2 regions of the Labrenzia sp. ATLA3 genome follow, and region 2 is predicted to be linked to the other one. Evidence: predicted binding sites of a transcription regulator. Region 2 holds the regulator's gene; the other holds the start of a gene.
What was found. Region 2 encodes PhoB, which activates phosphate uptake and scavenging genes when phosphate is short. Its sites were predicted from a motif close to TGTCATNNANCTGTCAT; they were not measured.
Positions count from the first base shown of each region.

Region 1 (4,212 bases), on a different contig from region 2:
AACGAACAGACTCTTAACTTGTCCTTTTTGAAGTGTTTTGACCATCGAGGCAGCATTCTCTGTGAAAAATTCTGCTTATTTCGCATTGCAGCATGAAAAACTGTTCGCAGAACTGACGTAAATATTCGGTTGAAACGAACGGCGTTCTCCTAAAATCCTGTCTCAGGTAGTCATCATTCATCCGGGGGCTAGGGGATGGGAGGAAACTCAATGCCGTGGGTAAACAAGAAAACAGTTCTACTTGCTTCAACAGCAGTAGCTCTATCAATGATTGCAAGTTCGGCCTTCGCTGGCGGTTTCGCGCTGAGAGAACAAAGCGCTTATTACCAGGGGATGTCTTTCGCAGGGAACGGAACGACGGGTGAGTCCATCTCCTCGATGTTCTGGAACCCGGCAACGCTTATTGGCGCCGGCAAGGGGCTTACGATTGAATCGCATAGCTCCTTCATCATGCCTGAATCCGATATCGACGGAACCTTTACGCCAGGTGCGCTGACAACCGTCAACGGTGCGACCACCAGCACTGTGGGCAGTGGCGACATCGCATCGGATGCCTGGGTGCCGTCCACATACACCGCTTACCGCTTCAACGATCAGCTGGTGTTCGGTCTTGCCGTCAACGCGCCGTTCGGGCTCAGCACCAAACCGGAACAGAACTGGGCGGGCCAATACTATTCCCGGTCGTCCGAAGTGTTTTCGGTCAACGTAAATCCGGCCATCGCCTATCAGATCAACGATATGTTCGCTGTCGGTGTCGGGATTCAGGCGCAATATCTGCAAGTCCGACTGAAATCGGCCTATCCGTTCTCCACCTCCGCTGCGACGACTGAATTCAAGGGGGAGGGCTATGGATTTGGCGTGACCGCCGGTCTGACCATCCGGCCGTGGGAAGGGACTGAAATCGGTCTTGGCTACCGGTCTGCGGTCGCCAACGATCTTGATGGCTCCTACACCAATCCGGGCGGGCGCTTTTTTGTGGGCACGACCCCGGTTTCCTTTGCGGGCAATCGCGCAGGCATCAATGCGACAGTTGTTACACCGGACACCGTGACCCTGTCGGCAAGTCACCGCATCAACGACGCTTTCAAGATCGCCGGTACGGTTGAATGGACCAACTGGTCCCGGCTGAAAACCGTGCATCCGAGCAGCGATGGCGGTACGGCGACCACCAATCCGACCGGTCTGCCCAACTTGGAATTCAACTACGATGACGGTTGGTTCTTCGCGGTCGGTGGGGAATACAACTGGAACCAGCAGGTTACCTTGCGTGCAGGTGTCGGCTATGAGCTCTCGCCGATTGACGAGAACATTCGCTCCACACGGTTGCCGGACAACGACCGTCTGTGGTTGTCGGCGGGTATGACCTGGTCGCCGGCGGATAACCTCGCTTTCGATATCGGCTACTCGCACCTGATCCCGGCCGACACCAAGATCGACATTTCTGGCAACCACCAGGACTACAATTCCAACATCGGTACCTACACCGGTAAGGTCGACAGCCAGGTGAACATCATCTCGGCCTCGCTCAGATACACCTACTGAGCGGGAACTCGCTGACAAAACACAACAAGGCCGGGGCAAACGCTCCGGCCTTTTGCTATTTCACCAGCTTTAAAAGGCTGCCGGGTAAAGCCCGCCATCCATCAGGATGTTCTGACCGGTGATGTAGCCGGCGTGACGGGAGCACAGGAAAGCACAGGTCTGGCCGAATTCCTCTGCCGAGCCGAACCGTCCAACCGGAATTTCGGCAGCCTGAGCCGCGCGAACATCCTCAACGCTTTTCCCGCTCTGCTGCGCAGCGCGTTCAAAGCCCCCCTTCAGCCGGTCCGTATCCATCTTGCCGGGCAGAAGGTTGTTGACCGTTACGCCGTGCGGAGCGAGCTGGCGGCAGACGCCTGCCAGGAACGCTGTGAGACCAGCCCGCGCGCCGCTGGAGAGGTCGAGCCCCTCTATGGGCATCTTCACAGACAGCGAGGTGATGTTGACGATACGGCCAAAGCCACGCTCCTTCATGCCGGGTACAACGGCCTGCATGAGCTCGATAGGGGTGACGAAGTTCTGCACCACACCTTCCAGAAGCGCTTCACGATCCAGCTCTGAATAGTCGCGCCGGGGCGGGCCGCCGTTGTTGTTGACCAGAATGTCCGGATTGGGGCAGGCCGCCAGAAGCGCCTTTTGCCCTTCTGAAGTGGAAACATCTGCTGCGATGGCGGTAACGCTCACCCCGTAGCGGCTGTGAAGCTGCGAACGGGTTTCTTCCAGAACCGTTTCGGTGCGGCCGTTCAGCACGATATCGCAGCCGGCTTCCGCCAGTGCTTGAGCGCAGCCCTTGCCGAGGCCGCGGCTCGACGCACAGATGATTGCCTTTTTGCCTTTGAGGCCGAGGTCCATGAGCGATCTCCTTGCTGCAATTTGGATAGGCTTTGTGACCGGCAAAAGCGGACGATGTCAAATGCCCTTGGGGCAGGGGGGCTGCCTGTTGGTAACCGGCAGGTGGTCTCCGCGAGGCCATTTTTCCGGGCGTGTCGGCGTCAATCATAAGGCTTGAAAATAACCACCGCCGGGGAAGTCCCGCCATTTGTCATAATAGTGATACTTGAATCGCGTCTAAAGCGCTCCAAAGGGAATTTGGAGAAGTGCTATGTCTACCGCAGAGGCATCGCGGCATTACCGGGCCTTGTTTATTTCCGACGTCCATCTCGGCACGCGCGGTTGTCAGGCGGAGATGCTACTGGACTTTCTGAAGGATAATGACGCCGAGACCATTTACCTGGTTGGCGACATTGCCGATGGCTGGCGTCTCCGGCGGTCGTGGTATTGGCCTCAGTTTCATAACGACGTGGTTCAGAAGATCCTGCGCAAAGGCCGCAAGGGCGCGCGCATCGTCTACATTCCCGGAAATCACGACGAGTTTCTGCGCAGTTTCCTCGGTACCCACTTTGGCGGCGTTGAAGTGACCGACAGCATCATTCACGAAGCGGCCAACGGAAAACGCTACCTGGTCATTCATGGCGATCAGTTCGACGTGGTGATCCGCCACGCCAAGTGGCTGGCCTTCTTTGGCGACAAGGCCTATGTGACCGCGCTCGGCATCAATACCTGGCTCAACATGGTGCGCCGCCGCCTTGGGCTGACCTACTGGTCACTGTCCGCCTGGGCCAAACTCAAGGTCAAGAATGCGGTCAGTTTTATCGGCCGTTTCGAAGAGGCGCTGTCCGACGAAGCCCGCCGTCAGGGTGTCGACGGCGTCATTTGCGGGCATATTCACCACGCCGCGGATCGAGATCTGGATGGCATTCACTACATCAACACGGGTGACTGGGTGGAAAGCTGCACTGCGGTTGCCGAGCACCACGATGGAACATTTGAGGTGATCCGATGGGTGGACCATACGCAGCAGGAGGCTGTGCCGGCGAAAGCCAAGGAAGCGCCGGTCGCCGCATGAGTTCCATTCTGATTGTGACGGATGCCTGGCATCCCCAGATAAACGGCGTGGTTCGCTCGCTGGAACGCACGGCCGAGGAACTGGAAAAGATCGGCGTGCGGGTGGAGTTTCTGACCCCTCAGGAGTTCACGACCCTGCCGTGTCCGACCTATCCGGAAATCCGCCTGTCGCTGACCCACCGGGGCATCGTGCGCCGGAAAATCGAGGAATACGGCTGCGAGCATCTTCACATTGCAACGGAAGGCCCGCTCGGTCTTCTGGCCGCTAGCGTGGCCAACAAGGCAAGGCGTCCCTTCACCACCAGTTACCACACCCGGTTTCCGGAGTATGTGTCGGCCCGTTTGCCGGTGCCGCTGACGTGGTCCTACAGCTGGCTGCGCCGTTTTCATAATTCCGGCTGCGGCTGCATGGTTGCGACACGGTCGCTGGAGCAGGATCTGCGCGGCCGTGGCTTTACCAATCTCATGCGCTGGTCGCGCGGGGTCGATGAACAGCAGTTCAAGCCCTATGAGGGATCCGTGCTGCCTGCCGACCTGCCGCGCCCGGTGTTCATGTATGTCGGCCGGGTTGCCGTCGAAAAGAACATCAAGGCATTTCTGGATCTCGACCTGCCCGGATCGAAGGTGGTGGTCGGCGACGGTCCTCAACTCGACAATCTGCGCCGGGAGTATCCGGCAGCGCATTTCACCGGGTCGAAGGTGGGTGAGGATCTTGCAAGGCATTACTCGGACGCGGATGTCTTCGTTTTTCCATCCCTCACGGATACC
Region 1 covers NZ_JBXUKV010000004.1:554,606-558,817, reverse strand. The annotation lists gene AC2A6O_RS14075 (OmpP1/FadL family transporter) at 268-1,542, shown strand; gene AC2A6O_RS14070 (SDR family oxidoreductase) at 1,612-2,391, opposite strand; gene AC2A6O_RS14065 (UDP-2,3-diacylglucosamine diphosphatase) at 2,642-3,445, shown strand; gene AC2A6O_RS14060 (glycosyltransferase family 4 protein) at 3,442-4,212, shown strand, end outside.
Region 1: a site for PhoB is predicted at 2,580-2,596, ahead of AC2A6O_RS14065 (UDP-2,3-diacylglucosamine diphosphatase). Genes of this name have one in related genera too.

Region 2 (4,212 bases):
GTCGGTGGTCTGGTGCTGTCGCTGATGACGCTGCCGACGATCATCATCTCCACCCGCGCCTCGCTGAAGGCGGTTCCGCCAAGCATCCGCGATGCGGCGCTCGGGATCGGGGCATCCAAGATGCAGTCGATCTTCCACCATGTGCTGCCGCTGGCCATGCCGGGCATTCTGACTGGGACGATCATCGGTCTGGCGCAGGCCCTTGGTGAAACCGCTCCGCTGCTGCTGATCGGGATGGTCGGCTTCATCGCCTCCAACTTCCCCGATGGTGTGGCGGCCGGTTTCTTCTCGCCGAACTCGGCCATGCCGGCCCAGATTTACGAATGGGCGAAACGCGCCGATCCGGCATTCTATGAGCGCGCATGGGGCGGGATCATTGTTCTGCTGGTGTTCCTCATGACCATGAACATTATCGCTATCATCCTGCGCCGCAGGTTTGAGCGCCGCTGGTAAGGATTGCTCCGATGAACGAGATGCCGAATTTTGAACAGGCGAAAACCATGACCGAAAGCAAAATTTCCGCGAAAAAGGTGCAGGTCTATTATGGCGATACGCACGCCATCAAAGACGTTGACATCGAAATCCAGCCGCGGTCCGTGACGGCCTTCATCGGCCCCTCCGGATGTGGCAAGTCGACCTTCCTGCGCACGCTCAACCGGATGAACGACACCATCGACATCTGCCGCGTCGAAGGCTCGATCAAGATCGACGGCGAGAATATCTACGACCCCAAGGTCGATCCGGTGCAGCTGCGCGCAAAGGTCGGCATGGTGTTCCAGAAGCCGAACCCGTTTCCGAAGTCGATCTATGACAACATCGCCTACGGCCCTCGGATCCACGGCCTGGCTCGCAGCAAGTCCGAGCTGGATGAAATCGTGGCCTCCAGCCTGCAGAAGGCCGGGCTTTGGGAAGAAGTCAAAAACCGTCTGGACGAGCCGGGTACCGGTATGTCGGGCGGTCAGCAGCAGCGTCTGTGCATCGCCCGTGCGATTGCCGTGAGCCCGGAAGTGATCCTGATGGATGAACCGTGCTCGGCGCTTGACCCCATCGCGACCGCGAAGGTGGAAGAGCTGATCGACGAGCTGCGCGAAAACTTCACCATCGTGATCGTGACCCACTCGATGCAGCAGGCTGCCCGTGTGTCTCAGCGTACCGCGTTTTTCCATCTGGGTATTTTGGTTGAGGAAGGTCTGACGCAGGACATCTTTACCAATCCGAAGGACAAGCGTACGCAGGACTATATTACGGGCCGCTTCGGCTAAGCATTTTTTAGGTTTCTGAAGGGGACACACGATGTCTGAACATACAGTCACGGCTTACGATGACGAACTGACGGCCATGGCCGGCAAGGTCGCCGAAATGGGCGGTATTGCCGAGAAGGCCTTTGCCGATGCGGTCTCTGCGCTGGTGTCGCAGGACCTGGAGCTTGCCAAGGCGACGATCAAAGGCGATGTCCGTCTGGACAACCTTTACAACGAACTTGAAGTGAAGCTGATCGAGCTGATCGTTCGTCGTCAGCCGATGGGGCAGGACCTGCGCGAAATCACCGCTGCCACCCGCATTGCCAACGACCTGGAACGTGTCGGCGATCTTGCAAAGAACGTTGCCAAGCGGGTGATCGCCATCGACAGCGGCTTGCAGTCCAAGAAGCTTGCGATCGGCGTCGAGCACATGACCGAGCTTGCTCTGTCTCAGCTCAAGCAGGTGCTGGATGCCTATACCCGGAAGGATCCGGAAGCTGCCCGCAGGGTGCAGGAAGCCGATGCAGAGGTTGATGCGATCTACACATCCATCTTCCGCGAGCTTTTGACCTACATGATGGAAGATCCGCGCGTCATCACCCAATGCGTCCACCTGCTGTTCTGCGCCAAGAACATCGAGCGCATCGGCGACCACGCGACCAACATCGCCGAGAACGTCTACTACATGGTCACTGGCGAACGTCTGCCGGAAGACCGGGCAAAGGTCGATGAAACGGGCGCGGTCTGAGCGCCGGCTTCTGTCGCATTTGCAAAGGATCTGAACGGCCGGCGCTCTGGCGCCGGTTGCTGTAATTGGAGCGAGATGTATGCCGAAGGTGCTCATCGTTGAAGACGAAGAACCGCTCAGCCTTCTTTTGAGATACAATTTGGAAGCAGAAGGATATTCGGTCGAGTCCTGTGTCCGGGGCGACGAGGCGGAAATCCGCCTGCGGGAAAGCCTGCCAGACCTGTTGCTGCTTGACTGGATGCTGCCGGGCCTGTCCGGAATTGAACTGTGCCGCCGCCTGAGAGCGCGCGAGGACACCGAGCGTCTGCCGGTCATCATGCTGACGGCGCGCGGCGAGGAAGCAGAGCGCATCCGCGGCCTGTCGACCGGTGCCGACGACTATGTGGTCAAGCCTTTCTCCGTGCCGGAGCTGATGGCCCGCGTGCGCGCCATCCTGCGGCGGGCAAGCCCGGAAGTGGTATCTTCCATGCTGCGGTCCGGCGATATCGAACTGGATCGCGAAACACACCGTGTCCGCCGCAATGCCAAGGAAATTCATTTGGGGCCGACGGAGTTTCGTCTCCTGGAATTCCTGATGACTTCGCCTGGCCGGGTCTTCTCCCGCGAGCAGCTTCTCGACGGCGTCTGGGGCCATGATGTCTATGTGGACGAACGCACGGTCGACGTCCATGTCGGCCGATTGCGCAAGGCGCTGAACAAGGGCAAGGCAAAGGACCCTATCCGCACGGTGCGCGGTTCTGGCTACGCCTTCAACGACCAGTTCACCTCTGCAGCTGTCTGAGGGCAGAGTGCGGAATACGCAATGAAAGCCCGCCCACAAGCGGGCTTTTTGCATTTCAGGGGCTATGTGACTGTGAGAGTTATCTGCGTCTTCGCTGCCAGGCATTCGATCAGGCTATGGTCAATAGCTGGAGGATGTCGTCACCTTCTGTTCCCATGAAGGGGCATTTTCGAAGCGAAGGCACTCGGGTCAACGGATGCACAGGGCCTTCGTGAGACGCGGCACACAGGAAGCAGCACCTGGCCGTGGGAAAACTCAAACAAAAAACCCGCCGAAACGGCGGGTTTTTACGAGCTGGATTTATCTGGAGGCTATCAGCCTGCCTGAGCCATCGTCTTGCGGTCGCGGCGGCGGTCGGCGACCGGCTGATAGGCGATCTTGCAGTGATGGGCGCAGTAGGGGACCCCGGCATCGGAATGGCGGCCGCAGAAGTAGAAGTCGTCGGTCGCCGGATCGCCGATCGGCCATTTGCAGGTCCGCTCTGTCAGCGTCAGGATGGTCGCACGCTTGGAGATCGGCACCAGGTCGGCAATCGGTTCGACGCGCGGCTTGGCTTCCGCCACCGGTGCAGGCGCCATGTCTGCTTTAAGTGCTGTTGCGCCGATGGACTGCGGCTGAGTGGGGGTTGGTTTCTTTGGCGCGGCGCCCGCTGGGGGGGCTGCCGTACGCGGCCGGCGCGGCTTGGCGCTTGAAGACGTGGACTTGGCACGGCCGGACAAACCAAGGCGATGGACCTTGCCGATGACAGCATTCCGTGTGACGCCACCCAGTTCGCCTGCAATCTGGCTTGCGCTCAAGCCGTCGCCCCAAAGCTTTTTGAGAAGCTCAACCCGTTCGTTTGTCCAACTCATCGCCGCACCCTTTAGTTTGACCGTCCTGCGGCCATTAACCCCGTGTTAAGCATGCGTGAGCACGCTTAATGATGGCATATCTAGTGCCTCTTGGTGATTTGCCTCACGAGATCTCGTGTTTGATTGTTCAGAGGTTACAATAACGTTAATTTGTCAGGCAACCGCCGAACCCAAACCAGTTGGGGATGAAACGACTTTTCCCCAATTATGGCGAGGTCATTGAGAATTTTATGAAATCCGCCTTCCCGGACGGGTGAAATGTCCTGTGCGCCATTTCCATTGACAGCGCAGGGTACGGGCAGTGTATAAGAAAGCCGCTACGTGCCGCCTCATCGGGGCGGCATGTTGCGTTTTGACCCTTCGGCAACTGTTTCAGATGTCGGCCTGGCGTCTGGGTGACGCTGGGACAGAAAGGGCGTTTAAAGGAGACAAACGAGGTTATGTCCGCGACTGCACTATTCGGAAATTACGCAAGATCGAAACTGGCTTTCGATCATGGGGAAGGTGTCTGGCTGGTAACGACTGACGGCCGACGATTCCTCGATTGCGGTTCCGGCATCGCGGTCAACGCACTCGGTCATGCTCATCCGC
Region 2 covers NZ_JBXUKV010000006.1:186,446-190,657, forward strand. The annotation lists gene pstA (phosphate ABC transporter permease PstA) at 1-453, shown strand, start outside; gene pstB (phosphate ABC transporter ATP-binding protein PstB) at 465-1,262, shown strand; gene phoU (phosphate signaling complex protein PhoU) at 1,294-1,989, shown strand; gene phoB (phosphate regulon transcriptional regulator PhoB) at 2,069-2,770, shown strand; gene AC2A6O_RS17575 (GcrA family cell cycle regulator) at 3,085-3,621, opposite strand; gene AC2A6O_RS17580 (aspartate aminotransferase family protein) at 4,062-4,212, shown strand, end outside.